2 regions of the Streptomyces sp. NPDC002676 genome follow, and region 1 is predicted to be linked to the other one. Evidence: riboswitches for the same ligand, from Rfam matches in the RefSeq annotation. Region 1 holds a riboswitch; the other holds the start of a gene.

The links. Region 1 has a riboswitch for glycine ahead of gcvP (aminomethyl-transferring glycine dehydrogenase). Riboswitches for the same ligand answer to the same signal wherever they lie in the genome.
Region 2: linked by a shared signal. The riboswitch ahead of gcvT (glycine cleavage system aminomethyltransferase GcvT) and the one ahead of gcvP (aminomethyl-transferring glycine dehydrogenase) in region 1 are both predicted to bind glycine.

The regions. Positions count from the first base shown of each region.
Region 1 covers NZ_JBSFVT010000006.1:1,539-15,644, reverse strand. The annotation lists gene ACWD3E_RS18460 (ABC transporter ATP-binding protein) at 1-516, shown strand, start outside; gene ACWD3E_RS18455 (TOBE domain-containing protein) at 545-964, shown strand; gene gcvP (aminomethyl-transferring glycine dehydrogenase) at 1,048-3,933, opposite strand; glycine riboswitch at 4,107-4,201, opposite strand; gene ACWD3E_RS18445 (PRC-barrel domain-containing protein) at 4,321-4,692, shown strand; gene ACWD3E_RS18440 (DNA polymerase IV) at 4,614-6,125, opposite strand; gene ACWD3E_RS18435 (MerR family transcriptional regulator) at 6,195-6,884, opposite strand; gene ACWD3E_RS18430 (bifunctional nuclease family protein) at 7,147-7,617, opposite strand; gene ftsR (transcriptional regulator FtsR) at 7,703-8,440, opposite strand; gene ACWD3E_RS18420 (FHA domain-containing protein) at 8,482-9,309, opposite strand; gene ACWD3E_RS18415 (DUF881 domain-containing protein) at 9,503-10,363, opposite strand; gene ACWD3E_RS18410 (small basic family protein) at 10,414-10,746, opposite strand; gene ACWD3E_RS18405 (DUF881 domain-containing protein) at 10,743-11,651, opposite strand; gene ACWD3E_RS18400 (sugar phosphate nucleotidyltransferase) at 11,751-14,106, opposite strand, start outside.
Region 2 covers NZ_JBSFVT010000022.1:71,366-85,471, forward strand. The annotation lists gene ACWD3E_RS36605 (trimeric intracellular cation channel family protein) at 1-266, opposite strand, end outside; gene ACWD3E_RS36610 (ABC transporter ATP-binding protein) at 340-1,746, opposite strand; gene ACWD3E_RS36615 (ABC transporter ATP-binding protein) at 1,743-2,834, opposite strand; gene ACWD3E_RS36620 (ABC transporter permease) at 2,831-3,838, opposite strand; gene ACWD3E_RS36625 (ABC transporter substrate-binding protein) at 3,911-5,668, opposite strand; gene ACWD3E_RS36630 (ABC transporter permease) at 5,722-6,720, opposite strand; gene ACWD3E_RS36635 (enhanced serine sensitivity protein SseB C-terminal domain-containing protein) at 7,042-7,833, opposite strand; gene ACWD3E_RS36640 (enhanced serine sensitivity protein SseB) at 7,932-8,729, opposite strand; gene ACWD3E_RS36645 (AAA family ATPase) at 8,795-9,487, opposite strand; glycine riboswitch at 9,678-9,777, shown strand; glycine riboswitch at 9,778-9,890, shown strand; gene gcvT (glycine cleavage system aminomethyltransferase GcvT) at 9,929-11,047, shown strand; gene gcvH (glycine cleavage system protein GcvH) at 11,199-11,576, shown strand; gene glyA (serine hydroxymethyltransferase) at 11,591-12,856, shown strand; gene ACWD3E_RS36665 (L-serine ammonia-lyase) at 12,977-14,106, shown strand, end outside.

The sequences.
Region 1 (14,106 bases):
CACCTGGCCGAGTTCGAGGCGGTCGCCGTCCTGGTGACGCACGACCCGCTGGACGCCATGGTGCTCGCCGACCGGCTGGTGGTCATAGAGCACGGCCAAGTCGTGCAGGAGGGCAGCCCGTCCGGCATCGCCCGCCGTCCGCGCACCGACTACATCGCCCGGCTCGTCGGCCTCAACCTGTACCGGGGGCAGGCCGAGGGGCACACGGTACGGCTGGACGCCGGGCCCTCGATCACGACCACCGAGGAGCTGTCCGGGCCCGCCTTCGTCGCGTTTCCGCCCTCCGCGGTCACCCTGTTCCGGGACCGGCCCACCGGTGCCAGCGCCCGCAACCTGTGGCGTTGCGAGGTCGCGGGCCTGGAGATCCACGGCGACCAGATCCGCGCCGACCTCACCGGTGAACTCCCACTCGCCGCCGACCTCACCACGGTCGCCGCGGCCGAGCTGGACCTGCACCCGGGCGCAGCTGTCTGGGCGACGGTGAAGGCGACGCAGACCCACGCATACCCGGCCTGACCGGACATGCGCCCTACGGTGGGTGCCCATGACACTGAGCATCCGCAACCAGCTCCCCGGGACCGTCACCGGGGTCCAGGCCGGCGAGGTCATGGCCACGGTCAGGATCCGCCTGGACGGCGGGCAGGACCTCATGGCGGCCATCACCCTGGAGGCCGCCGAGCAGCTCGGCCTCGCCCCGGGCTCCCCCGTCCGCGCGCTGGTGAAGTCGACGGAGATCTCGCTCGCCACGAGCCGGCCCGAGGGCCTGTCGATCCGCAACCAGCTTCCCGGCGCGATCACCCGTCTCACGCACGGCGCGGCCATGACCTCGGTGAAGATCTCCGTGGCCGGGGGCGAACTCACGGCCGTGATCACCAAGGACGCGGCCACCGAGCTCGGGCTCTTCGTGGGCTCCGACGTGATCGCCCTGATCAAGTCGACCGAGGTGGCGCTGGCGGCGGCGTGAGAGTGCGGTCGTCGGCGACGGCACGAGAAACGGGAGAGCCCCGCCCGAATGCACGGGCGGGGCTCTCACTCACCGGGACTCGCTCAGTCCTCGTACGCGTCCAGCGGCGGGCAGGAGCAGACCAGGTTGCGGTCACCGAAGGCCTGGTCGATGCGGCGCACCGGCGGCCAGTACTTGTCGGCGGCCGAGACACCGGCCGGGAAGACGGCCTCGTCGCGGCTGTAGGCGTGCTTCCACTCCCCGCCGAGCGCGGCGGCGGTGTGCGGGGCGCCGTGGAGCGGGTTGTCCTCCGCGGGCCACTCGCCGGCGCCGACCTTCTCGATCTCCGCGCGGATGGCGATCATCGCGTCGCAGAAACGGTCGAGCTCGGTGATGTCCTCGGACTCGGTCGGCTCGATCATCAGCGTGCCGGCCACCGGGAAGGACATCGTCGGCGCGTGGAAGCCGTAGTCGATGAGGCGCTTGGCCACGTCGTCCACGGTGACGCCCGTCGCCTTGGTCAGCGGGCGCAGGTCGATGATGCACTCGTGCGCGACCAGGCCGCCGGGGCCGGTGTAGAGCACCGGGTAGTGCGGCTCCAGGCGCTTGGCGACGTAGTTGGCGGAGAGCACGGCCACCTGCGTGGCCCGCTTCAGACCCTCGCCGCCCATCAGGCGGACGTACGCCCAGGAGATGGGCAGGATGCCCGCGGAGCCCCACGGCGCCGCCGAGATCGGCCCGACGCCCGTCTCCGGACCGGCGGCCGGCTGGAGCGGGTGGTTGGGCAGGTACGGCGCCAGGTGCGAGCGGACCGCGACCGGGCCGACGCCGGGGCCGCCGCCGCCGTGCGGGATGCAGAAGGTCTTGTGCAGGTTCAGGTGCGAGACGTCACCGCCGAAGTGGCCCGGCTTGGCGAGGCCGACCAGGGCGTTGAGGTTCGCGCCGTCGACGTACACCTGGCCGCCCGCCTCGTGGACCTGGGCGCAGATGTCGGCGACGTGCTCCTCGAACACGCCGTGCGTGGACGGGTAGGTGATCATGAGCACGGCCAGCTCGTCGCGGTACTGCTCGATCTTGGCGCGCAGGTCCTCGACGTCGACCTCGCCGTCCTCGGCGGTCTTGACGACGACGACCTTCATGCCCGCCATCACGGCGCTGGCGGCGTTGGTGCCGTGCGCGGAGGACGGAATCAGGCAGATGGTGCGCTGCTCGTCGCCGTTCGCGCGGTGGTAGCCGCGCACCGCGAGCAGACCGGCCAGCTCGCCCTGCGAACCGGCGTTCGGCTGGAGGGAGACCTTGTCGTAGCCGGTGACCTCGGCGAGACGTTCCTCCAGCTCACGGATGAGCGTGAGGTAGCCCGCGGCCTGCTCGGCCGGCGCGAAGGGGTGCAGCTGGCCGAACTCGGGCCAGGTGACCGGCTCCATCTCCGTGGTCGCGTTGAGCTTCATGGTGCAGGAGCCCAGCGGGATCATGCCGCGGTCGAGCGCGTAGTCGCGGTCGGACAGCTTGCGCAGGTAGCGCAGCATCGCGGTCTCGGAGCGGTGCTGCTGGAAGACCGGGTGGGTCAGGTAGTCGTCGGTGCGCAGCAGCGCCCCGGGCAGCGTGTCCACGGCCGCCGCGTCCAGCGCCTCGACGTCGCCGTCGATACCGAAGGCGGCCCAGACGGCACCCAGCTGGGCGCGCGTGGTGGTCTCGTCGCAGGCCATGGAGACGTGGTCGGCGTCGACCAGGCGCAGGTTGACACCGTTCCGCTCGGCGGCGGCGACGACCTCGGCGGCCTTGCCGGGCACGCGCGCGGTGAGGGTGTCGAAGTAGGCGCCGTGCACGAGCTCGACACCGCCGGCCGTCAGGCCCGCGGCCAGGACGGTGGCGTAGCGGTGGGTGCGGCGCGCGATGGTCTTCAGGCCCTCCGGGCCGTGGTAGACGGCGTACATGCCGGCCATCACGGCGAGCAGCACCTGCGCGGTGCAGATGTTGCTCGTGGCCTTCTCTCGGCGGATGTGCTGCTCACGGGTCTGCAGGGCCAGGCGGTAGGCCTTGTTGCCGTCGGCGTCGACGGAGACACCCACGAGGCGGCCGGGCAGGCTGCGCGCGAACTTCTCCTGCACGGCCATGTAGCCCGCGTGCGGACCGCCGAAGCCCATCGGGACACCGAAGCGCTGGGTGGTGCCGACCGCGATGTCCGCGCCCAGCTCGCCGGGCGAGGTCAGCAGGGTCAGCGCGAGCAGGTCGGCGGCGACGGTGACGAGAGCGCCCAGCTCGTGCGCCTGGTCGATGACCGGCTTGATGTCCCGTACGGCACCGGAGGCGCCCGGGTACTGGATGAGGACGCCGTTGATCTCGCGGTCGGCGATGTCGGCCGGGATGCCCTCGCTCAGGTCGGCGACGACGACCTCGATGCCGGTCGGCTCGGCGCGCGTCTCGATGACGGCGATCGTCTGCGGCAGCGCGTCCGCGTCGACCAGGAACAGGCCCTTCTTGTTCTTGCCCATGCGCCGGGAGAGCGCCAGCGCCTCGGCGGCGGCGGTGCCCTCGTCCAGGAGGGAGGCGCCGGAGGTCGGCAGGCCGGTGAGTTCGGCGACCACCGTCTGGAAGTTCAGCAGGGCCTCCAGGCGGCCCTGGGAGATCTCCGGCTGGTACGGCGTGTACGCCGTGTACCAGGCCGGGTTCTCCATGACGTTGCGCAGGATGACGGGGGGCGTGAAGGTGCCGTAGTAGCCCAGGCCGATCATGGAGCCGAGAACCTGGTTGCGGTCGGCGAGCTCACGCAGCTCGGCGAGCACCTCGGCCTCGGTCCGGGCCTCCGGCAGATCCAGGGCTTCGGCGTTCTTGATCACATCCGGCACCGCGGCGGCGGTCAGCTCGTCGAGGGAACCGTAGCCGACCTGCGCGAGCATCTTGGCCCGCGCCTCCTGGTCGGGCCCGATGTGACGCTGCTCGAAGGGGATACCCGCTTCGAGCTCGGACAGCGGAACGTGGTGGGCGGTCATTGCGGAGGCCTCCTGGTCTGACGCGACCTTCGAGGGCACCACGACACGGGTGCCCGGACGGCCTCCCCCTCTGTCATCTCAACCTGAGAGCTTCACCGGGCGCCCGAGGACGCCGGCTTTCACCGTCGGTGAGGGCGGATACCGTGGGCATCCGCCCTGCTTTCCAGAGTGACCTCGTCCGTGCGGTACGTGAGCCTGAGAGATTCCGGGGAGGATTTGCTCCTTCGGCGCCTCCGACGTGGTCGGAGGACTCTCCCGCGCGGGGTCAGCAGCCGCTGTCAGCGTACCAGCGAGGTCAACGCCCGGGCCTTCGAGTGGCCGCCTCGTTGAATGTGCTCTTTTGTAGTGCTTACGGATGAGTTGCGACCAAGTGGAGGGAGAGGGACCGTGCAGACCGATATCGATCCGCGCAACCTGATCGGCCGCAAGGCGTTCGACCGAAATGGGACCAAAATCGGCACCGTCGACGAGGTGTATCTCGACGACGCGACGGGCGTGCCCGAGTGGGCTGCCATACGAACAGGCCTGTTCTCCAGGGATGCGTTCGTCCCGCTGGAGCCGAGCGAGCTGGTCGAGGGCACGCTTCAGGTGCCGTTCGAACGGAGCCTGATCAAGGACGCCCCCGACTTCGGCGTGGGCCGCCACCTCTCCCCCGAACAGGAACTCCAGCTCTACCACCACTACGGTCTGGATGTAGGGGCGCCTCCGGCGCTTCCCGACCACGACTTCGGAAAGCTGGCCGGCTCGGAGGAGGCCTGAGGTTGCGTGTGCCGCTCCGTCTGCTTCTCCGAGTGCTTCTCCATGTGCTTGTCCGTCTGTCTCTCCTGTCTCTCCTGTCTCTCCTGTCTCTCCGCGTCCCCAATTTCCGGCACCAGCGGCAGCGGGTCCGCCGGTTCCAGATCGAGGTCGTCGACCCGGAAGGTCCGCACGCGGCCCGGCTCCGAGTACGGCGTCTCGAAACGTACGGTGACCCGCCCCAGGCCGCTGCCCTGCACCCAGCCGTGGCCGTAGGCGGCGTGCCGTATGTCGTGCCCGGCGCTCCAGTGCCGCTCGGCGGGCTCCGGCTCCTCCTCGGCGGCCTCGGGCGCGGCCTGTTCCGGAGCCTCGGCGGCCAGCTCGCCCGCGGCCTGGGCGAACAGGTCCTCCTGGGTGTAGTCGGCGAGCCCGGACACACCGACCCCCAGCAGCCGTACACCGCCCGTGGTGTCCACGGACTCCAGCAGCCGCGCCGCCGCCTCCCGGATCACGGCAGGGTCGTCCGTGGGCCCCCTGAGCGTCTCGGAGCGGGTCAGCGTCGAGAAGTCGTACCGCCGCACCTTCAGCACGATGGTCCGCCCCGACAGCCCGGCCCCGCGCAGCCGCCCCACACACCGGTCGGCGAGCCGCCGCACTTCCAGGCCGACCCGCAGCCGGTCGTGGATGTCCACGTCATAGGTGTCCTCCACCGACACCGACTTGGTCTCCCGCTCGGCGACGACGGGCCGGTCGTCGCGCGCCAGCGCCATGGCGTACAACGCGTGCCCGTGGGCCTTGCCCAGCAGCCGTACGAGTTCGTCCTCGCCCGCCTCGGCCAGTTCCTCGACCGTGGTGATCCCGGCGCGCCGCAGATGGTCCCCGGTGGCCGGCCCGACCCCTGGCAGGGTCCGCACCGACATCGGCCCGAGGAGCGCGCGTTCCGACCCCGGCTCGATGAGCACGAGCCCGTCGGGCTTGGCCTGCTCGGAGGCGATCTTCGCGAGCATCTTGGAGGCGGCGAGTCCCACCGAGCCGGTCAGCCCCGTGACCGCCCGGATGTCCGCGCGCAGCTTCGCTCCGGCCAGCCGCGCCGACTCCTCGTCCCAGGCCGCTCCCCCGGCCTCCAGGTCCACGAACGCCTCGTCCAGGCTCAGCGGCTCCACCAGCGGCGAGAGCTCCCGCAGCAGGGCCATCACCTGGTCGCTGACCGACCGGTAGAGGCCGAAGCGCGGCACGAGATACGCCGCGTTCGGCGCCAGCCGGCGGGCCTGGGCCATGGGCATCGCCGAGTGCACCCCGAAGACCCGGGCCTCGTACGACGCGGTGGCCACCACCCCGCGCGGCCCGAGCCCGCCCACGATCACGGCTTTCCCGCGCAGGCTCGGCTTGGAGGCCTGCTCCACCGAGGCGAAGAAGGCATCCATGTCGAGATGCAGGATCGTGGGCGCGTTTCTCACAACTCCGATGCTGCACCACGGCACTGACAACGCCATGGCGCCGGAGGGCTCCGCCGCGGACCCCGGGGCTCAGACCGCCCGGTTGCGGCGCCGCGCCAGCTCGTCCGCGGGGTTGTGGCCGACGAGGGTCTCGCCGGTGTCGATGCGCTCCCCGTGCAGCTGGGAGAGCGCGCTCTCCACATCCCGCCACACCACGCCCACGGCGATGCCGAAGATGCCCTGACCGCCCTGGAGCAGGGCGTGGACCTCGTCCGGCGAGGTGCACTCGTACACCGTGGCACCGTCGCTCATCAGGGTCATGCGCTCAAGGTCCCGGAAACCGCGCTCCCGGAGGTGCTGGACGGCCGTACGGATGTTCTGCAGCGACACCCCGGTGTCCAGGAACCGCTTGACGATCTTCAGAACGACGACGTCCCGGAAGCTGTACAGACGCTGCGTACCCGACCCGTGGGCGGGCCGCACGCTCGGCTCGACCAGGCCGGTGCGGGCCCAGTAGTCGAGCTGCCGATACGTGATGCCGGCCGCCGCGCAGGCCGTGGGCCCGCGGTAGCCGATCTGCTCGGACTCGGAAGACATGGACGCCACCCCTCCGCCGCTCAGCACCGCTGTCGGCCGCTGCGGAGCGTGATCGACCGCGCTGTCGGGCTGGGGGTACCCCCTGCTCGAACGCAGCTGAGAGCTTGGGGGAGGGTACGGACCGCTCTCCCCGAAACCGCGTCCGGGGGCACCCCCAGCCGTACCGTCGCCGCTGGTTCTCACGCCGACCTCCGTCCTTGACCTGCCTTCTCGACGGTAGGCAGTCACCAGGGGTGCGTCAACGATCGCCACACTCGGCACGCCGAGTGATAATCACCCTAGGAGTGGTTTCCCGTGTCCCACCGCGGGGAAAGGCTAGCCGAATGCCTGCGCGGGTATCCGTAGGACGCTCTCAATGGCCGGTGGCAATTGCCACGACTCCGGCCGCGGCAGCCTTCTTCGACCGGCCCGCGAACTCGCTGGTCCGGCGGGCCGGCCGCGGGTCTCACTGGGTGGTGCCGAAGTCCTCGGGCGAGATCTGGTCGAGGAACTCGCGGAACTTCTCCACCTCGTCCTCCTGCTCGTCCGGAATCGCGATGCCCGCGTCGTCCAGCACCGTGTCACTGCCGTAGATCGGCGTTCCGGTGCGCAGGGCCAGTGCTATGGCATCGGAGGGACGGGCGCTCACCTCGACTCCGCTGGCGAAGACCAGCTCCGCGTAGAAGACGCCTTCGCGCAGATCGGTGATCCGTACTTCGGTCAGCTCCTGGCCGACGGCCTCCAGCACGTCCTTGAACAGGTCGTGGGTCAGCGGTCGCGCGGGGGCCATGCCCTGCTGAGCGAAGGCGATCGCCGTCGCCTCCCCCGGCCCGATCCAGATGGGGAGGTAGCGGTCGCCCCCCACTTCGCGCAGGAGCACGATCGGTTGGTTAGAGGGCATTTCGACCCGGACACCTACGACATCGAGCTCGTTCACACAGCAACCCTAGGCCGTGCCCGGGACGTTTGGGTAGTCGGGCCGGGAACAGGTGCCCGATCGGGAGGCCGGGACGCCCCGCCGCTCAGGGCAGCCGCAGCCCGAGAGCGGTCTGCACGAGGGCCGTGTGCAGCCTGACGGTGAGCGCCGCCAGCTCCTTCGCGCGGGCCTCGGCATGGGCCCTGGTCTGCGGGTTCCGGTGGCGCTTCAGCGGGGCCACCACCTGATCGACGAGCCCCGCCTCCCGGTCGGCGGCGGCCTTCATCACCCGCAGATGGCGCGGCCCGATCCCGAAACGGCCCAGTTCCGCCACGAGGGACGCCACGGTGACGGCCTCGGCGTCGTACGCCCCGTCGGCGAGCGGAGCGATGAGCCCGTACGCCTCCCACTCCTCGAGGTCGCCCTCCTCGATCTCCGCCGCCGCCAGCAGCTGGGCCCGCCCGACCCGGGCAACGGTGGGCCCCTCGGCCGGCTCCCCCGGATCGTCCTTGGTGCGCTGGCGTCCCACCAGAGGCAGCGAGACGTCCTCGCCGCGCTCCATGGCCTCCAGGTACTCACGGATGACCTTGAGCGGCAGATAGTGGTCCCGCTGCATCCTCAGAACGTGGCCGAGGCGCTCGACGTCCCCGGCGCTGAACTTGCGGTACCCGGACGGGGTCCGCTGCGGCTCGATGAGCCCCTCCGACTCCAGGAAGCGGATCTTGGAGATGGTGACTTCGGGGAACTCGTCGCGCAGCGCGTGCAGCACCGCGCCGATGCTCATCAGCCCACTGTCCGTGGCGGCGGTACCGCTCCCGGTACCGCCGCTCGGTGTTTGAAGCATGGACCTTCCCTGGGGTCCCCCCGGACAGGGTCCGGAGGAGGTCAGATGCTCTGCCGGCTCGCGTAGAACACCAGCCGGTACTTGCCGATCTGCACCTCGTCACCGTTCGACAGAGCGACCTGGTCGATCCGCTCCCGGTTGACGTAGGTGCCGTTCAGGCTGCCCACGTCGGCCACCGTGAACGAGCCGTCCGGAGAGCGACGGAACTCCACGTGCCGACGGGAGACCGTGACGTCGTCCAGGAAGATGTCGCTCTGCGGGTGACGGCCGGCCGTGGTCAGGTCGGCGTCCAGCAGGAAGCGGCTGCCCGAGTTCGGCCCCCGGCGCACCACCAGCAGCGCCGAGCCCAGCGGCAGCGCGTCGACCGCGGCCTGCGCCTCGGGCGACAGCATCGGCAGCGGCGTCTGGCCGGTCACCTCCGCGTCGTAGGCCTCGATGCCGGAGATGGAGATCGTGGACGTCGTCTCGGAGGCACGCTCCGGCGCCACTCCGGGGCGCAGCGGCGCACCGCAGTTGGAACAGAACCGGGCGTTCTCCGCGTTGCGGTTACCGCACCTCGTACACACCAGGACCGACATGGACGGATCCTCCTGCGGCTGCCCCGCCGGGGCGTTGGACGCGTACGGGTTGGGGGCAAACCCTCCACCCGCACTTGAGGTTGACGGTTGCCCGAAACCTATGCCGCCGGACTGGGCAGGGTCAACAGACGCCGCGCCCTGACCTCCCGAAATGTCACCACCCGGACCAGCGACCTGGTCCCGGAACAGCGGGCGCTGGCCCTCCACGTCTGGCTGGGCGCGATGGCGAGCGGTCGCGTTGGCGTTGCCCTCTCGCGCACTCTTGCCGAACAACTTCGCAAACAACTTCACGGGCGATTCCCCTTGACCGAAACAGACCCGCCCGTGGGGCAGGACGAACCCTGATTGCCTACACCGGCCGAACCGGACACCTTCACAACGTCCGTATCCGCCAAACAGTTTCCACCACGCACCACTCCTTCGGTGCGCCGACCCCCCGCAACCTCATGCCCCTGCAGGATCGCCCCCATGCACCGTCGGTTCACTAGGAGGACGACCGAGCGTAGTCAGGCCGCTTCGCCTGTCGCAAGGCGTCCACGACGATCTTGCTCGACTGCTCGACGGTCACCGTGGCCTGCTCCTTCTCCAGAGTCTGCACCACGCCTCCAGGGATGTTCAGCGCCGGCTCCAGGTCCTGCGGCTTGCCGATGACCTTGAAACGATAGGGGGCGCTGATCCTGTTCCCGTCGACGCTCACACTCTTGCCCGAGTCCGCGAAGTAGGTGTTCGCGGCCACCCGCACGCCGTTCACCTGGATCGCCTCCGCGCCGGCCGCGCGCAGTTCCTGGATCGCGTCGAGCAGCATGTCCGCCTGAACCGTCCCCTTCGTGTCCTCGATCGTCATCGTGATGCCGGAACCCTGCGCCGCCACGGTGCCCGCCAGAATGCCGAGTTGTCTCTCCTTCTCGGCGGTCTGCTTGCGAGCCTCCGCTGCCTGGTCGGAGCTGGTCTGCAGCTCCGACCGCTGCTTGTCGAGTCCCTGCTTCTCGTCCTGAAGACGCTGAGTACGCGAATCCAGTTCATCGAGAATGCGCACAAGATCTTCCTGCCGGGCGCCGCGCAGCGCGCTGCCGCTGTCGCTGTTCGACGCCACCTGCACGGCCAGGCCGAAACCGAGGCCGAACAGCAGCAGGGCGACGATGAGTTGGGCCCGCGTCACACGCGGCGGCCACAAACCCTTGACCAGCCGCTGCCGGCCGGTCAGCGTCTCCTGCCGCGTGTCCTGCGACGGCTCCCCGGCTCCCGGGACGGGCGCGGGCACCTCGTCGGGCAGCTCCTTGCGCAGCCTGTTCTCGGGGCGCTCGCTCTGCTCGGGCCGCTCGTTCATCTCGGGCCGCTCGTTCATCTCGGGCCGCTCGTCGCTCTCGGGCCGCTCGTTCTCGTCGCTCATCGTTCTCACGCCCGGAACACGTGCCGCCGGATCGCGGCGGCGTTGGAGAAGATCCGGATACCCAGGACCACCACGACACCCGTGGACAGTTGCGCGCCCACGCCCAACTTGTCACCGAGGAACACGATCAGCGCCGCCACGACCACGTTCGACAGGAACGACACCACGAAGACCTTGTCGTCGAAGATGCCGTCGAGCATGGCCCGCAGGCCACCGAAGACCGCGTCCAGCGCCGCGACGACGGCGATGGGCAGATACGGCTCGACGACCGCCGGAACCTCCGGGCGGACCAACAGGCCGGCCACGACTCCCACGACGAGGCCCAGTACGGCGATCACGATGTGCCCTTCTCAGATTTCTCGGTGGTCGGCTGTGCTGTACGTACGATCAGACTCGGTGCGGCGGGCAGCTCGACGTCGCCCTGCGTGGAGATGGTGGCGCGGATGCCGAAGTTCTCCTCAAGGGCATGCAGATACAGGCCGTCGGCGCTGTTCTGGAACGTGGTGCTCAGCCTCTCCCCGTCCCCCACCGCCAGGACCGTGTACGGCGGCACCAGCGGCTTGTTGTCGACCAGTATCGCGTCACCCGCCGCCCTGATCGCGGACAGGGACGTCAGCCGCTGTCCGTTGATGGAGACGGCCTCGGCGCCGGAGGACCACAGCCCGTTGACCACGCGCTGCATGTCACGGTCGCGCACCCGCCCGTTGTCGGAGAACCCGGAGGTCTCGCGCGGGTTGGTACCGTCGCCGCCCGTGCTGGCTTCCTTGGCGTCGTTCACGACCAGCTTCACGCCGGGGCCGTGCACCGCCGCGGCACCCGACAGCACGTCCACCAGGCTCGCGTTCCCGCCGCTGCGCTTCAGGGCCGCCCGCTGCCGCGCGGCGACATCGTCACGCAGCTTGTCCACGGTGGATTCGAGCTTGTCCGCGCCCGAGGTCTGGCGGTCGATGCGGTCGATCAGCTCCTGGCGCTCCTTGGCCACCACAGGCGCCGCCACATGCGCCTGGGCCGCACCCACCGTGACGACCAGTGCCGTGAGGACCAGGCCGGCCGCAAGGCCCAGCTTCGCCCTGAGCGTCTTCGGCATGCCGCCTTCGCCCTGGGACTGCCTCCGGGCGGCTGCCTGGGCATACCCGTCGTCGAGGCTGTGATCCATGACGTTGGTGATCAACGACATGGAGGCGTCCGGACGCGGCCGGCCGGGGCTGCTCCGAACGGGGGGTTGCTGCGGCATGCCGCACATCGTCGCATGTCGCGGGCAGTACCTCCGAATGGCCCCACCGGCGTGCCGGACAGGCCCCCTCGGGGGTCACATGTCCGGCACGCACGCGTGCAGTGGGTTTTACCGTCCGGCGCTGTCCACGACGGACGACCACTCGTCCAGCAAGGCCTGCGCGGAGGCGTCGTCGGGCCCCTCCGCCCACAGGTGCGTGACCGCCTCGGCCGGGTCGGGCAGCACCAGCGCCCAGCGCCCGTCGGTCTCCACGACCCGCACCCCGTCGGTCGTGTCGACAAAGCGATCTCCGGCGGCCTCGACCACCCGCCGCATCACCAGCCCCTTGACGGCCCACGGCGTCGCCAGATCCCGCTTGAGGACGTGCGCCCGCGGAATCCGGGCATCGATCTGGCTCAGCGTGAGCTGCGTCCGCGTGACCAGCCCTATCAGCCGTACGAAGGCCGCCGTGCCGTCGTAGACGCTGCTGAACTCGGGGACGATGAACCCGCCCATGCCGTCGCCGCCGAAGATGGTCCCTTCCTCACGCCCCACCCGCGTCAGGTCGTCCGGTGAGGTGGTGGTCCACTCGACCTGGGTGCCGTGATAGGCGGCCACCTGCTCGGCGATCCGGGTCGTGGTCACCGGCAGCGCCACGCGCCCGCTGCGCCGCTCGGCGGCCACCAAGTCCAGCATCACGAGCAGCGCCCGGTCGTCCTCGATGATCCGGCCCTTCTCGTCCACGAGCGACAGCCGCTCGCCCACGGGGTCGAACCGGACACCGAACGCGGCCCCGGAGGACGCCACGATCTCACCGAGCCGTACCAGCCCCTTGCGGCGCATCTCGGCCGTCTCCGTGGGCCTGGCCTCGTCCAGACCGGGGTTGATGGTCAGCGAGTCCACCCCGAGCTTGCCGAGCAGGCTGGGCAGGACCAGTCCGGCGCTGCCGTTGGAGGCGTCCACGACGACCTTCAGGCCGGATTCGGCGATGCCCGTCGTGTCGACGTTCCGCAGCAGCGATCCGGTGTACGAGTCGAAGACGCTCGCCGGGAAGTACAGGTCGCCGATCTCACCGGGGAACGCCCGCCGGTACTCCTGGCGCGCGAACACCCGGTCCAGCTTCCGCTGGCTGCCCTGCGACAGGTCCGCTCCCTGCCCGTCGAAGAACATGATGTCGACCGAGTCCGGGACACCCGGGGAGGTCCGGATCATGATGCCGCCGGCACTGCCCCGCGCCGTCTGCTGCCGCGCCACGGGCAGTGGCACGTTCTCCAGGTCCCGTACGTCGATGGCGCTGGCCTGGAGCGCGGAGATGACCGCCCGCTTGAGCGCACGGGCGCCTCGGGAGTGGTCACGGGCGGTGGTGACGGTGGAGCCCTTCTTCAGGGTCGTCGCGTAGGCCCCGGCCAGCCGCACGGCCAGCTCGGGCGTGATCTCCACGTTCAGGATCCCACTCACGCCACGGGCTCCGAAGAGATGCGCCTGCCCTCTGGATTCCCAGATGACCGAGGTGTTGACGAAGGCACCGGCCTCGATGGTCTTGAACGGATAGACCCGGACATTGCCCTGAACGATCGATTCTTCACCGATCAGGCACTCGTCACCGATGACGGCGCCGTCCTCGATCCGGGCGGCGCGCATGATGTCGGTGTTCTTCCCGACCACGCAGCCGCGCAGATTGCTGTGCTGCCCGACATACACGTTGTCGTGCACGACGGCCTTGTGCAGGAACGCACCGGTCTTGACGACGACGTTGGACCCGACGACGGTGTGTTCCCGGATTTCCGCCCCGGCCTCGACCTTCGCGTAGTCGCCGATGTAGAGCGGTCCCCGCAGCACCGCGTCCGGATGCACCTCGGCGCCCTCGGCAACCCAGACGCCAGGGGATATCTCGAATCCCTCGATATCGACGTTGACCTTGCCTTCGAGGACGTCCGCCTGGGCCTTCACGTAGCTCTCGTGGGTACCTACGTCCTCCCAGTAGCCCTCGGCGACATAGCCGTAGATGGGTTTGCCTTCCTTCATCAACTGCGGGAAGACATCGCCGGACCAGTCGACGGGGACATCCGCTTCGACGTAGTTGAAGACTTCGGGCTCCATGACGTAGATGCCCGTGTTGACCGTGTCGGAGAAGACCTGCCCCCAGGTCGGTTTCTCCAGAAAACGCTCGACCTTGCCTTCTTCGTCGACGATCGTGATGCCGAACTCCAGCGGATTGGGTACGCGGGTCAGACAGACCGTGACCAGCGCGCCCTTCTCCTTGTGGAAATTGATCAGGTCGGTGAGGTCGAAGTCGGTCAGGGCATCACCGGAGATGACGAGAAAAGCATCGTCCTTCAACGCCTCTTCGGCGTTCTTCACACTTCCGGCGGTACCGAGTGGCTTCTCCTCATTGGCATATGTGAGCTCCATTCCGAGCTCCTCGCCATCGCCGAAGTAGTTCTTGACGAGCGATGCCAGGAACTGCACGGTGACAACGGTCTCG
Region 2 (14,106 bases), on a different contig from region 1:
GGGTGCAGGAAGAAGACGACGAGCGCGGCGAACAGGGGGGTCACGAAGTACCCGAGGTCCGTGAAGGCGGCCGGGGGGACGGCCCCGATGACCAGATCGCGGAACAGCCCCCCGCCCAGCGCGGTGACCTCGGCGAGTACGGCGATCCCGAAGACGTCGAAGTTCTTCCGGACGGCGAGCAGCGCGCCGGAGATCGCGAACACGAAGATGCCGATGACGTCGAGCGTGTGCTGGACGGAGGGGCTGAAGAGTTGCTGGAGCTGCACCCTGCCATTCTCACCCGTCAGGGGCCGTGAACCTTACAAAGCCAGGCCCCTGACGCGTGTGAGCTTCGGTGAGCTATTTGTCGTTCGACTCGCCCGACTTCTCGGCCGACTTGGTCGACGCGGCCGACTTGGCCGGTTCGTCCGATTCCGTGGACTCCGACGCCTCCTCCTCGGCAGCCTCCTCGGTGGCGGCTTCCTCCGCGGCGGGCTCCTCGGCCGGAGCCTCCTCCTCGGCGGCTTCCTCAGCGGCTTCCTCGGTGGCGGCGGCCTCGGCCGGAGCAACCTCCGCCGGGGCTTCCTCCTCGGTGGCCGCCTCCTCCGCCGGGGCCTCGGCCGCCGGAGCGGCGTCGGCGGCCGGAGCTTCCTCCGCCTCCGTCGCCGGCTTCTCCTCCAGGACCGCGTCCGGGACGAGTTCCGACGCCTCCTTCGCCGCCGACAGCAGGACCGTGTCCTGCGGGGCCTGGTCGGCGAAGTTCTCCGGGTGGTGGCAGGCGACCCGCTGGCCGGTCCTCAGCTCCAGGAGCTGCGGCTCGGTCGTCTTGCAGATCTGCGTCGCCTTCCAGCACCGGGTGTGGAAGCGGCAGCCCGACGGCGGGGCGATCGGCGAGGGGACGTCGCCGCGGAGCAGGATGCGCTCGCTCTTCGCGCCCCGGCGCTTCGGGTCCGGCACCGGCACCGCCGACATCAGCGCCTTGGTGTACGGGTGCATCGGCGCCTCGTACAGCGAGGTGCGGTCGGCGATTTCGACGATCTTGCCGAGGTACATGACCGCGATCCGGTCCGAGACGTGCCGGACGACGGAGAGGTCGTGCGCGATGATCACGTACGTCAGGCCGAGTTCCTGCTGGAGGTCGTCCATGAGGTTCACGACCTGCGCCTGGATCGACACGTCCAGCGCGGACACCGGCTCGTCGGCGACCACCAGCTTCGGCTTCAGGGCGAGCGCGCGGGCGATGCCGATGCGCTGGCGCTGACCGCCGGAGAACTCGTGCGGGTACCGGTTGTAGTGCTCGGGGCTCAGGCCGACCAGCTCCAGGAGGCGCTGGACCTCCTTCTTCACCCCGCCCTCGGGCTCCACGCCCTGCAGCCGGAAGGGCGCGGAGACGATGGAGCCGATGGTGTGCCGGGGGTTCAGGGAGCCGTACGGGTCCTGGAAGATCATCTGGATGTCGCGGCGCAGCGGGCGCATCTTCCCGGTGCTGAGCCGCGTGATGTCCTGACCCTCGAAGGTGATCTTGCCACCGGTCGGGTCCTGGAGACGGGTGATGACCCGGCCCATGGTCGACTTGCCGCAGCCCGACTCGCCGACGACGCCCAGGGTCTCGCCCTTGCGCACCTCGAAGTCGATGCCGTCGACCGCCTTCACGGCGCCCACCTGGCGCTGGAGGATGCCCTTCTTGATCGGGAAGTGCTTGGTCAGGTTCTCGACCTTGAGCAGCACCTCGCCATCGGCGACCTGGTTGTTCGTCGTCTCACTCACAGCTTCGGCGCAATCTCTTCGGTCCAGATCCGCTCACGGTCCTCGGCCGGGAGGTGGCAGGCGGACCAGTGCCCGGTGCTCACGATCTCCAGCTCGGGCCGCACCGTGCGGGTGACGTTCCCCTTGGGAATGTCCGCGTACGGGCAGCGCGGGTGGAAGGCGCAGCCCGAGGGGACGTTGATGAGGCTCGGCGGCTGGCCCTTGACCGGGATGAGCCGTTCGGAGGTCTCACGGTCGATGCGGGGCATGGAGCCGAGCAGGCCCCAGGTGTACGGATGCTGCGGCTTCTCGAAGACCTCGGCGGCGGAGCCGCGCTCCACGCACCGTCCGCCGTACATCACCAGGACGTCGTCGGCGATCTCGGCGACCACGCCCAGGTCGTGGGTGATCATGACGACCGCGGAGCCGAACTCCTTCTGCAGGTCGCGGATCAGGTCGAGGATCTGCGCCTGGACGGTCACGTCGAGGGCCGTGGTCGGCTCGTCCGCGATGAGCAGCTCGGGGTTGTTGACCAGTGCCATGGCGATCATGGCGCGCTGGCGCATACCGCCGGAGAACTCGTGCGGGTAGCCGTCGACGCGCTTGGCCGGCTCGGGGATGCCGACCCGGTCGAGCATCTCGATGGCCCGGGTGCGGGCCACCTTCTTGCTCACGTTGTGGTGGACCCGGTACGCCTCGACGATCTGGTCGCCGATCTTGTAGTACGGGTGCATCGCGGACAGCGGGTCCTGGAAGATCATGGACATCTCCCGGCCGCGGAGCTTGCGCACCTCGTCCGGGCTCGCGCCGACCAGTTCCTGGCCGGCCAGCCAGATCTCACCGGACATCTGCACGTTCTTGCCGCGGGCGCCGAGGCGGTGCAGGCCCATGATGGCGAGCGAGGTCACCGACTTGCCGGAGCCGGACTCGCCCACGATGGCGAGGGTCTTGCCCTTCTCCACCGAGAAGCTGAGCCCGTCGACGGACTTCACCAGACCGTCGTCGGTCGGGAAGTGCACCTTGAGGTCGCGGACCTCCAGGAAGGCTTCGGACGCCTTGCCGGCAGTGGGCTCCCCCACTGCGGCACCGGTCTTGGAGAGTTCGGTCACGAGAGCCTCACCCGCGGGTCGGCGGCGGCGTAAAGCACGTCCACCACAAGATTTGCGATCACGACGAAGAGGGCGGCGAGCAGGGTCACGCCGAGGATGGGGGGCAGGTCGTTGTCGTCGATGGCCTGCACCGCGAACTGGCCGACACCGTGGAACGAGAACACGGACTCGGTGATCACGGCACCGCCGAGCAGCAGGCCGAGGTCCATGCCGAAGACCGTGATGATCGGGGTCAGTGCCGCCCGCAGACCGTGCCGGGTGACGACGGTGCGCTCCCGCAGGCCCTTCGCGCGGGCGGTGCGGATGAAGTCCTCGCTCATCGTCTCCAGCATGCCCGAGCGGGTGAGCCGCGCGTAGATGGCGGAGTAGAGCAGGGCGAGCGAACACCACGCCGGGAAGAGGGTGTTGGCCCACTGCGCCGGGTTCTCGGTGAACGGGACGTACGTGCGGCCGAAGATCGGCCACTTGTAGGTGAAGAGCAGGATCGCCAGGTTGCCCGTGAAGAACATGGGCAGCGAGACACCGGCGAGCGCGACGCCCATGAAGGTGCGGTCGAAGACCGAGCGCGGCTTCAGCGCGGAGATGACACCGACGACGACACCCGAGAGCAGCCACAGGACGGCAGCACCGAGGGCCAGCGAGAGGGTCACCGGAAGGCGGGAGGTGAGCTGCGGCCAGACCGCTTCATGGGTCTTGAAGGAGTAGCCGAAGCAGGGTGCGTCGCAGTGCACCTTGGAGGGACCGACGTTGTAGTCGGCGCCGGCCACGATCCCCTTCACGAAGTGCCAGTACTGCGTGTAAACGGGCTGGTCGAGACCGAGGTTGTGCTTGACCGCGGCGATGTCCGCCTTCGAGGGGCTCTTGCCGATGTACTGCTGCGCCAGCTGGTCCGCCGTCTGGCCGGCGAGTCGCGGCAGCAGGAAGAAGATGGCGAAGGTGACCGCGGTGACGACCAGCAGCAGGATCACTGCTGCGAACGTCCGGCGGAGAATGTACGAGATCACGGGAGCCGGCGCTGGTGCCCGCGGGCCGCGAAGCCCGCGGGCACCAATGCCTTCACCTGCCTTCCGGGGCTGCTACTTCTTCGTGGTGCCGAGGTTGAGGTAGTCGTACTCACCGCTGAAGGCGGCCGTGGAGACCACGTTGGTGGCGTACGGCGAGCGGTACAGCAGGACCTTGAAGTAGGTCAGCGGGACGAGGACGGCGTCGTCCATCGTCTGCTTGTCGATCTGCGCGTACAGCTCGTTGCGCTTGGCGACGTCCTCGGAGGCGATCGCCGTACCGAGCAGGTCGTTGACCTTCTTGTTGTCGTACTGCGACAGGTTGGTGTTACCGGACTGGCTGATCGCCTTGCCGTTCAGGATCTGCTGCAGGAAGCCGTAGCCGGAGGGCCAGTCGGCACCCCACTGCATCATCTCCAGGCCGATGTTCTGCTTCACGGTGAACTTCGGCACACCCGCGTAGTCGGTGAAGTACTTACCCGACGGGTACTGCTTCAGGGTGGCGTTGATGCCGACCTTCTTCAGCGAGTTGATGATCGCCGTGGCGGCGTCGATCTCCTGCGGGCGGTCGGAACGCGCCGAGATGTTGGTGGAGATCGAGGACTTGCCGCAGGCCTTCAGCTGGTCCTTGGCCTTGGCGACGTCGCCCTTGCTGCCGGTGGTCGCGTAGGCGTCCGCCTTCTGGTAGCCGGTGATGTCCGGCGGCAGGACGGTGGAGGCGAGCTCACCGCGGATCGGGCCGCCCTCGGCCGTCTGCACGGAGACCTTGTCGATCGCGAACTGGACCGCCTTGCGGCAGGCCACGTTGTCGAACGGCTTCACCTTGGTGTTGATCGCCATGTAGACCAGGCGGCCACCGTAGGTGTTGTCGGTCGCGGCCTTGCCGTCGGCCGAGTTGATCAGCTGGGCCTGGGTGGAGGCCTGGACGCCGGAGCCCGCGAGGTCGACGGTGGCGTCGCCGGACTGGAGGTCCTTGTCGATCGTCTCCGGGTTGACCTTCAGGTTGACGACGATCTTGTCCGGCAGCTGCTTGCGCAGCGGGTCGGTCTTCGGGTCCCAGTTCTTGTTGCGGACGAGGACGGCCTGCTTGCCCTCTTCGTAGCTCTGGAACTGGTACGAGCCGGAGGACACGATGTGCTTGACGTAGTCGACGCCGTCGTCCTTGGCCTGCGGCACCGGAGCCGTCTGCGGCGCGGCGACCAGGTAGTCGAACTCCTGGAAGGCGCGGTTCAGGTGGAAGACGATCGTGTTGTCGTCGGGCGTCTGGATCGAGGACAGACCCTTGGCGCTCTTGTCCTTGTACGGACCCTTGTACTTGTCGCCGTCCTTCATGAACTGCTGGAAGTAGTTCGGGCCGAGCGAGAGCACGTCACGCGCGAAGTTGGAACGCTCGACGGCGTACTTGACGTCCTTCGAGGTGATCGGCGTGCCGTCCTGGTACTTCAGGCCCGTACGCAGCTTGTACGTCCAGGTCTTGCCGCCGTCGCTCGGGACGCCCTTGCTCGCGGCGAGGTCCGGGACGAGGGTGTTGCCCTTCTCGCCGGGGCCGGGGGCGAACGTCATCAGCGGGCGGGCGTACAGCCGGCTGAAGTTGTACATGTAGGCGTAGTACGTGTTGCCCGGGTCGAAGGAGTCCGGGACGTCCGACATCTCGTAGGTGACCGTGCCACCCTTCTTGTCGGACGCGTTGACGACACCGGTGGTCGCCGCGTTGGCGCCGGCTGCCTTCGGAGTGCCGTTGCCGTCCTTGTTGTCATCGGCCTTGCTGCAGCCTGCAAGCAGCAGGCTGGCGGAACCGATGGCCGCGATGGCGGCCAGCGCTGACCTTCGCATGATGGTCTGTTTCCCCTCCATGATCGGAAACTTGATGAACTCTCGGGAGCTGCCTAGCGGCTGCGGGGGTCGAGAGCGTCGCGGAGACCGTCGCCGAGCAGATTGAACGCCAGGACGGTGATGAAGATGGCGAGGCCCGGCACGATCATGTACTGGGGATCGACCTGGTAGTACGTGACGGCTTCCCGGAGCATGCCGCCCCAGGAGGCCTGCGGAGGCTGGATGCCCACGCCCAGGAAGCTCAGGGACGCCTCGAAGAGGATGTTGGTCGGGATGAGCAGCGTCGAGTAGACGATGATCGGGCCGACCAGGTTGGGCATCAGCTCCCGGAACAGGATGTACGGGCCCTTGGCGCCCAGGCCCCGGGAAGCGTCCACGAACTCGCGCTCCCTGAGGGCGAGGGTCTGGCCTCGCACGATGCGGCCCAGATAGGGCCAGTTGAAGAAGCCGATGACGAAGATCAGCACGCTCAGGTGGAGCGGCAGTCCGTTGAGGCCGAAGGCCCCGCCCTGCAGCGTCGCCGAGATGGCGATGGCGAAGAGCAGCAGCGGGAAGGCGAGGAAGATGTCCATCAGCCGGCTGATGATCGTGTCGACCCGGCCGCCGTAGTAGCCGGCGACGACACCCATGACCGCGCCGATCACGTTGGACAGGATCGTGGCGCCGAAGGCGACCACCAGCGACACCCAGGAGCCCTCCAGGACGCGGGTGGCGATGTCCCGGCCGAACTTCGGATCCACGCCCAGCGGGTGGTCCATGCTCATGCCGCCCCAGCCGCCCTTGGGCAGCGAGGTGTCGGGCACGATCAGGTCCTGGTGGAAGGCGTTGGGGTCGAGGCCGAACATGGCCTGGATGGGGCGCGAGAGGATCGCGAGGAGGATCAGCAGGATCACGATGACGCCGCCGACGACGGCGACTCTGTCCTTCTTGAACCGGGTCCAGGCGATCTGGCCCAGGGAACGACCCTCGATCTGCCCCTTACCGGCACCCTCCAGCACGGCCTCCGGCTGGGCCCCTGCTTCTGCCCCGGTGGTCTCGATCGGTGCGGTCACGGTGAGCGACCCCTCTCGCCGGTGGTGACCGGCCTGCGCCTGCCGCGGATTGCGGCTTTGTCGACTTGCCATCAGACACGGGGACCTCGGCCTCGCGTCTTGAGTGGGGAGTCTTCAGCGTGGCCACGATCACTCGCCAGAGCTGACGGCGAAAGTATGCGCAACCGTGATGCAGTGCAGGGGATTCCGTTATCCGAACAGGGGGTAACGACCGCCGAACACGGCAAAGTCGGGACACAGTGGGGGCAGAACGGCGAATTTGCACGGTTCGGCGGTGATTGGCCGCCGTTCTACGCGTATTGCGGGTCTGAGCGGCAGCCGTCAGTAGGAGCTGTGGGCGGGCGGGTAGCCGTACCCGGCAGCCGGAGCCTGCGGCGGAGCCGCCGCGTGGGCCTCACGGTCGTAGAACGGGCGGGCGTTGGCCCGCATCCACATCACGACCGGGTCGTGGTCGTCGGTCATCGCCACCGTCGACACGGGCAGCCCCTCCGGGACCGCCCCGACGGACTGCTGCATCATCCCGCGCACCGAGTCGACCGCGGCAGGCGAGGTGTCGTACACGTCCAGACCGAGGGCGAGGTACGGCTCCCCGAGCGCGGGCTGCACCCAGGCGCGGCGCAGCGAGCGGAGCGCCGGGGTGCGGTGGGCGTTCTGCGCGAGCAGCGCGTAGAACTGCGGGATCTCGATGCCGGGTTCCGACAGCCGCAGCGGGCCGGCGGGCTGGCGGTCCAGACCGGTGGCGATGCGGCGCAGGTCCGGCCAGGGGATGCCGACGCCACCGCCCTGGGCGTGCGGGTTGAGCCACAGCCCGTAGTGGTCGGGATAGAGCGTGCGGGCCACGTCAAGCGCGTCGACCACCTCGTACGAGCGGTTCCAGCCGCTGGCCGAGAGTTCCTGGGCGGAGGTGACGCAGGGGGCGTAGTGGAAGCCGCCGACCTCCATGTCGCCGTACTGGGCGTCCGGGGAGCCGGCCTGGCCGTGCCACAGGAGCATCCAGATCTGGCCGGAGGAGGGGGCGGCGAGGGCGCGCAGCAGTGCCTCGTAGGCGTCGTAGCGCCCGGGGGTGACCTGGCGCAGCGCCTGCGTCAAGCTCCCGCTGGGGGTCGCGCTCACCTGTCGTACCGGCCCTTCTGTGGTGTGCCCTGCGTTCGGAGACAGCTTAAGCGCCCAGGAGCTCGGGGCCTCGGGTTCGCGGGCCCCGCTCCCCTTTCTCAGTTGCCGTGCTCGTAGAAGGGGCGGACGTTCGCCTTCAGCCAGTCGCCCACCGGGTCTTCCGCCACGTCCAGGAGGACGAGGTTGACCGGCCACTGGACCGGGACCTTGCCGAGGGCTCGGCCCAGGGCTTCCAGGGGGCGGGTTCGCAGGTCGCCCTCCCACTGGGAGAGTTCCACGCCGACGAACATCACCGGGTCGCCCGTCTCGATGGCGGCCAGGCAGCGGCGGGCGGTGCGGACCACGCCCGTCCCGGCGAACTCGGCGCAGGCGGCCGAGAGGAAGTCGACCGGGTCGTCCTGCCAGTCGGGCTCAAAAAGGCGGACCCGGCCGCCGGTGCTGGGGCCGTCGAGCGGGGTGCGGCCCCCGCGGCAGAGTTCGGCCACCGCCTCCGGCGGGAGCGGGACACCCACCATGCCGCCGGGGTTGACGGCGATCCCCGCCTGCGGGGGCAGGCCGCGGGCGAACTCGACGGACGGGGCGATGGTGTACGACATGTGTGCGCCGACCGCCTGGCGGAGCTGTTCCTCGGAGCTGAACACCGGGACGAAGACCTGGCCGTCGAGCTCCAGCGTGGGCAGGTCCAGCGGGCCGGTGTCCGGGCCGCCGCCGTTGGGCAGCGGGACCCAGACGAAGCTGCGGCCCAGCACCTCGAGGATCCGGCCGGCCGCCGCGGGCACGCCGAGGGAGGCCGACAGCACCTCCTCCAGCTCGTTGCCGGGCCAGCCGCCGTGCGGCTGGGGGTGGGGGTGCGCCTGTGCCGGGAAGTCCGCGGGAATGTCCGCCGGGAAGTCCATCTGCCTACCGCCTGCTGGGAACCACTGCTGTGGCCCACAGGCTATCGGGTGCCTGTGACAGACCCTCACCCTGTGAACAGGATCCGCTCCAGGGCGTCCGCCGCGTCCCGGTCCAGCAGGAGCGCCGAGTCGCAGCCGCCGGGCAGTTCGCCGCGCTCCACCGCCCGCAGCAGCCGGGCCGTCGTACGGCGGTGGCGGCTGAAGGCGTACCGGGAGACACCCCGGCCGCGCTCGTGCTGGCCCGCGCGGGCCGTGTCCGGGGTGACGTCGAGGAGGAGCAGGTGCAGGGTGCCGCCGCGGCGGCGGGCGGCGCGGGCCAGCCAGCCCCGTACCCAGGGCTGGGTGCCGCAGTCGTGCACGACGACTCCCTCGCCGGTCCGCAGGGCGTGGCGCAGGGCGGCGAAGTGGGCGAGGCGGACCAGGGGGCGGTAGAGGGCGTAGGGCAGGACGCGGGGCAGGCGGGCGGCCCAGCGCGCGCGGGCGTCCTGGGAGTCGACGCGGCGGCCGGGGACCGCGCGGTGCATCAGGGTGGACTTGCCGCTGCCGGGCAGGCCGGTGAGCACGACCAGGTCGCGGGGGCCGAAGCGCAGGGTCCGCGGGCTGTGGCCGCCGCGCTCGCGCAGGTCGCGCACGACCGGGGCGGGGCGCTCGGCAGGGCGCCCCACGGCGCGGGCGGCACGGCGCTCGCGGGCCGGGGCGGAGGGCTGCCGCGGCACCGCGATGCCGCTGGTGGTGGCGTATGCCGACGTCCTGTTCACCGTGATCGTCCTCCCCTGTGGGCGCGGAGATCCCCCTGCCCGGTCTTCCTGCCCTTCGTATGTAAAGAAAAAGTAATGCGCGGTGTCCGGCGGTTCGGTGCGCGTACGGCCACAGGTCGGTTACAGATGGGGCCTGACGGTCGGGGGCCGGGCGTGCAATGATGTGCCCGCCAACTGCATACCGGCCGCTTGAATCCGCGCGGGAGAGTCCCCAGCAGTCGTCTCGCTGGGGCGCCGAAGGAGCAAGTCCCTCCCTTGAATCTCTCAGGCCCCGTTACCGCGCGGGCGAGGCACATCTGAAAAGCGGGCCGCTGTGACAGTGGCTCCACCCAAGGTGCAAGCCCTGATCGTCCCTGTGGCGGTTGCGGCGAACCTCTCAGGTTCCGATGACAGATGGGGAGGAACGACCTCGCCCGTCATGCCCTGGGAGACAACCGACCGATGAGCAGCACCGAACTCCGTCACACCGCGCTGGATGCCCTGCATCGCTCGCTCGGTGCGACGATGACCGACTTCGCCGGCTGGGACATGCCCCTGCGCTACGGCTCCGAGCGCGACGAGCACGTGGCCGTGCGGACCAAGGCCGGTCTCTTCGACCTCTCGCACATGGGCGAGATCACCGTGACCGGTGCCGAGGCCGCGGCCCTCCTGAACTTCGCCCTGGTCGGCAACATCGCCTCCGTCGGCGTCGGCCGCGCCCGCTACACCATGATCTGCCAGGCCGACGGCGGCATCCTGGACGACCTGATCGTCTACCGGCTCGCCGACACCGAGTACATGGTCGTGGCCAACGCCTCCAACGCCCAGGTCGTGCTGGACGCGCTGACCGAGCGCTCCGAGGGCTTCGACGCCGAGGTGCGCGACGACCGGGACGCGTACGCCCTGATCGCGGTCCAGGGTCCGGAGTCCCCCGGCATCCTGAAGTCGCTCACGGACGCCGACCTGGACGGTCTGAAGTACTACGCGGGCCTGCCCGGCACGGTCGCCGGCGTCCCCGCGCTGATCGCGCGCACCGGCTACACCGGCGAGGACGGCTTCGAGCTGTTCGTGAAGCCGGAGCACGCCGTGGAGCTGTGGCAGGCGCTGACCAAGGCGGGCGAGGGCGTCGGCCTGGTGCCGTGCGGCCTGTCCTGCCGGGACACGCTGCGCCTGGAGGCGGGCATGCCGCTGTACGGGCACGAGCTGACCACCTCGCTGACCCCCTTCGACGCCGGGCTCGGCCGTGTGGTCAAGTTCGAGAAGGAGGGCGACTTCGTGGGCCGCGAGGCGCTCACCGAGGCCGCCGCGCGCGCCGAGCAGAACCCGCCGCGCGTGCTGGTGGGCCTGATCGCCGAGGGCCGCCGGGTGCCGCGCGCCGGGTACGCCGTCGTCGCCGGCGGCGAGGTGATCGGCGAGGTCACCTCGGGCGCCCCCTCCCCCACCCTGGGCAAGCCGATCGCGATGGCCTACGTCGACGCGGCGCACGCGGCGCCGGGCACCGAGGGTGTCGGCGTGGACATCCGGGGCAGCCACGAGCCGTACGAGGTCGTGGCGCTGCCTTTCTACAAGCGGCAGAAGTAGACGAAGTAGACACTGGGCGCGGTCCGTCCGCGCGGTCCGTCCACGCGGCCTGTCCCCGTGACGTGACACTGCGCACATTTCGCCTGCTCAACGACGGTTCCGGCCGTCCCCCACTCATCAGCACACTCCCGCGTACAGGAGAATTCAGACCATGAGCAACCCCCAGCAGCTGCGTTACAGCAAGGAGCACGAGTGGCTGTCGGCCGCCGAGGACGGCGTGTCGACGGTCGGCATCACGGAGCACGCGGCCAACGCGCTCGGCGATGTCGTTTTCGTCCAGCTCCCGGAGGTCGGCGACACCGTGACCGCGGGCGAGTCCTGCGGCGAGCTTGAGTCGACCAAGTCCGTCAGCGACCTGTACGCGCCGGTCACCGGCGAGGTCACCGAGATCAACCAGGACGTCGTGGACGACCCGTCGCTGGTGAACTCCGCCCCCTTCGAGGGCGGCTGGCTGTTCAAGGTGCGGATCACGGACGAGCCGGCCGACCTGCTCTCCGCCGACGAGTACACCGCCTTCACCGCCGGCTGAGGAGTCGTAGCCGTATGACTGTCCTGAACACGCCTCTGCACGAGCTGGACCCGGAGATCGCCGCCGCGGTCGACGCCGAGCTGAACCGCCAGCAGTCCACGCTGGAGATGATCGCCTCCGAGAACTTCGCGCCGCTCGCGGTGATGGAGGCGCAGGGCTCGGTGCTGACCAACAAGTACGCGGAGGGCTACCCGGGCCGCCGCTACTACGGCGGCTGCGAGCACGTCGACGTCGCCGAGCAGATCGCCATCGACCGGATCAAGGAGCTGTTCGGCGCCGAGTACGCCAACGTGCAGCCCCACTCCGGCGCCTCCGCCAACCAGGCGGCGCTGTTCGCGCTGGCCCAGCCCGGGGACACCATCCTCGGCCTGGACCTGGCGCACGGCGGCCACCTGACCCACGGCATGCGTCTGAACTTCTCCGGCAAGCAGTTCAACGTGGTCGCGTACCACGTGGACGTCGAGACCGGCCTGGTCGACATGGCCGAGGTCGAGCGGCTCGCCAAGGAGCACCGCCCCAAGGTGATCATCGCGGGCTGGTCGGCGTACCCGCGCCAGCTGGACTTCGCCGAGTTCCGCCGGATCGCGGACGAGGTCGAGGCCTACCTGTGGGTCGACATGGCGCACTTCGCGGGCCTGGTCGCGGCGGGTCTGCACCCGAACCCGGTCGAGCACGCGGACGTGGTGACCTCCACCACGCACAAGACGCTCGGCGGTCCGCGCGGCGGCATCATCCTCGCCAAGAAGGACTTCGCGAAGAAGCTGAACTCGTCCGTCTTCCCGGGCTTCCAGGGCGGTCCCCTGGAGCACGTGATCGCGGCCAAGGCGGTCTCCTTCAAGGTCGCCGCCTCAGAGGACTTCAAGGAGCGCCAGCGCCGTACGGTGGAGGGCGCGCGGATCCTCGCCGAGCGCCTGACGGCGGCGGACGCCCGTGAGGCCGGCGTGAACGTCCTCTCCGGCGGCACGGACGTGCACCTGATCCTGGTCGACCTGCGCGAGTCCGAGCTGGACGGCCAGCAGGCCGAGGACCGCCTCCACGAGGTCGGCATCACGGTCAACCGCAACGCCGTCCCGAACGACCCGCGTCCCCCGATGGTCACCTCGGGCCTGCGGATCGGTACGCCCGCCCTCGCGACCCGCGGCTTCACGGCCGAGGACTTCGCCGAGGTCGCGGACGTGATCGCCGAGGCGCTCAAGCCGTCGTACGACGCGGAGAGCCTGAAGGCGCGCGTGAAGGCGCTCGCCGACAAGCACCCGCTGTACCCGGTTCTGAACAAGTAAGACACCTTTTGCGGGACACCGCGCACACTGGAAGAACACGTGTCCGGTTGCGCGGTGCCCCGCGCTCCCTCTCGCAGCGACCCTGCGCCCCCTGCACCACCCCCGTATTGAGGAGTCCCCGTGGCCATCTCGGTCTTCGACCTGTTCTCGATCGGCATCGGCCCGTCCAGCTCCCACACGGTCGGCCCGATGCGCGCGGCCGGGATGTTCGCCCGCCGGCTGCGCAACGAGGACCTGCTCGGCTCGGTCGCGTCCCTGCGCTGCGAGCTGTACGGCTCGCTCGGCGCGACCGGTCACGGCCACGGCACCCCGAAGGCGGTGCTGCTCGGCCTGGAGGGCGCCTCGCCGCGCACGGTGGACGTGGAGACGGCGGACGAGCGGGTGGAGGCGATCAAGGCGGCGGGCCGCCTGAAGGTGCTCGGCGAGCACGAGATCCCGTTCTCCTTCGACGACGACCTGATACTGCACCGCCGCAAGGCGCTGCCGTACCACGCGAACGGCATGACGATCTGGGCGTACGACGCCTCGGGCGGGGAGCTGCTGTCGAAGACGTACTACTCGGTCGGCGGCGGCTTCGTCGTGGACGAGGACGCGGTCGGCGAGGACCGCATCAAGCTGGACGACACGGTCCTGAAGTACCCCTTCCGCACCGGCGACGAGCTGCTCCGCCTGACGAAGGAGACGGGCCTGTCGATCTCCTCCCTGATGCTGGAGAACGAGCGGGCCTGGCGCACCGAGGAGGAGATCCGCGAGGGCCTGCTGGACATCTGGCAGGTGATGCGGGCCTGCGTCTCGCGCGGCATGTCCCGCGAGGGCATCCTGCCGGGCGGCCTGAAGGTGCGCCGCCGCGCCGCGGTCTCGGCCCGCCAGCTGCGCGCCGAGGGCGACCCGCTGGCGCACGCGATGGAGTGGATCACGCTCTACGCGATGGCCGTGAACGAGGAGAACGCGGCGGGCGGCCGGGTGGTCACGGCCCCCACGAACGGCGCGGCCGGCATCATCCCGGCGGTCCTGCACTACTACATCAACTTCGTCCCCGGCGCCGACGAGGACGGCGTGGTCCGCTTCCTCCTCGCGGCGGGCGCGATCGGCATGCTCTTCAAGGAGAACGCCTCGATCTCCGGCGCCGAGGTCGGCTGCCAGGGCGAGGTCGGCTCCGCCTGCTCCATGGCGGCGGGCGCCCTCGCCGAGGTCCTCGGCGGCTCCCCCGAGCAGGTCGAGAACGCGGCCGAGATCGGCATGGAACACAA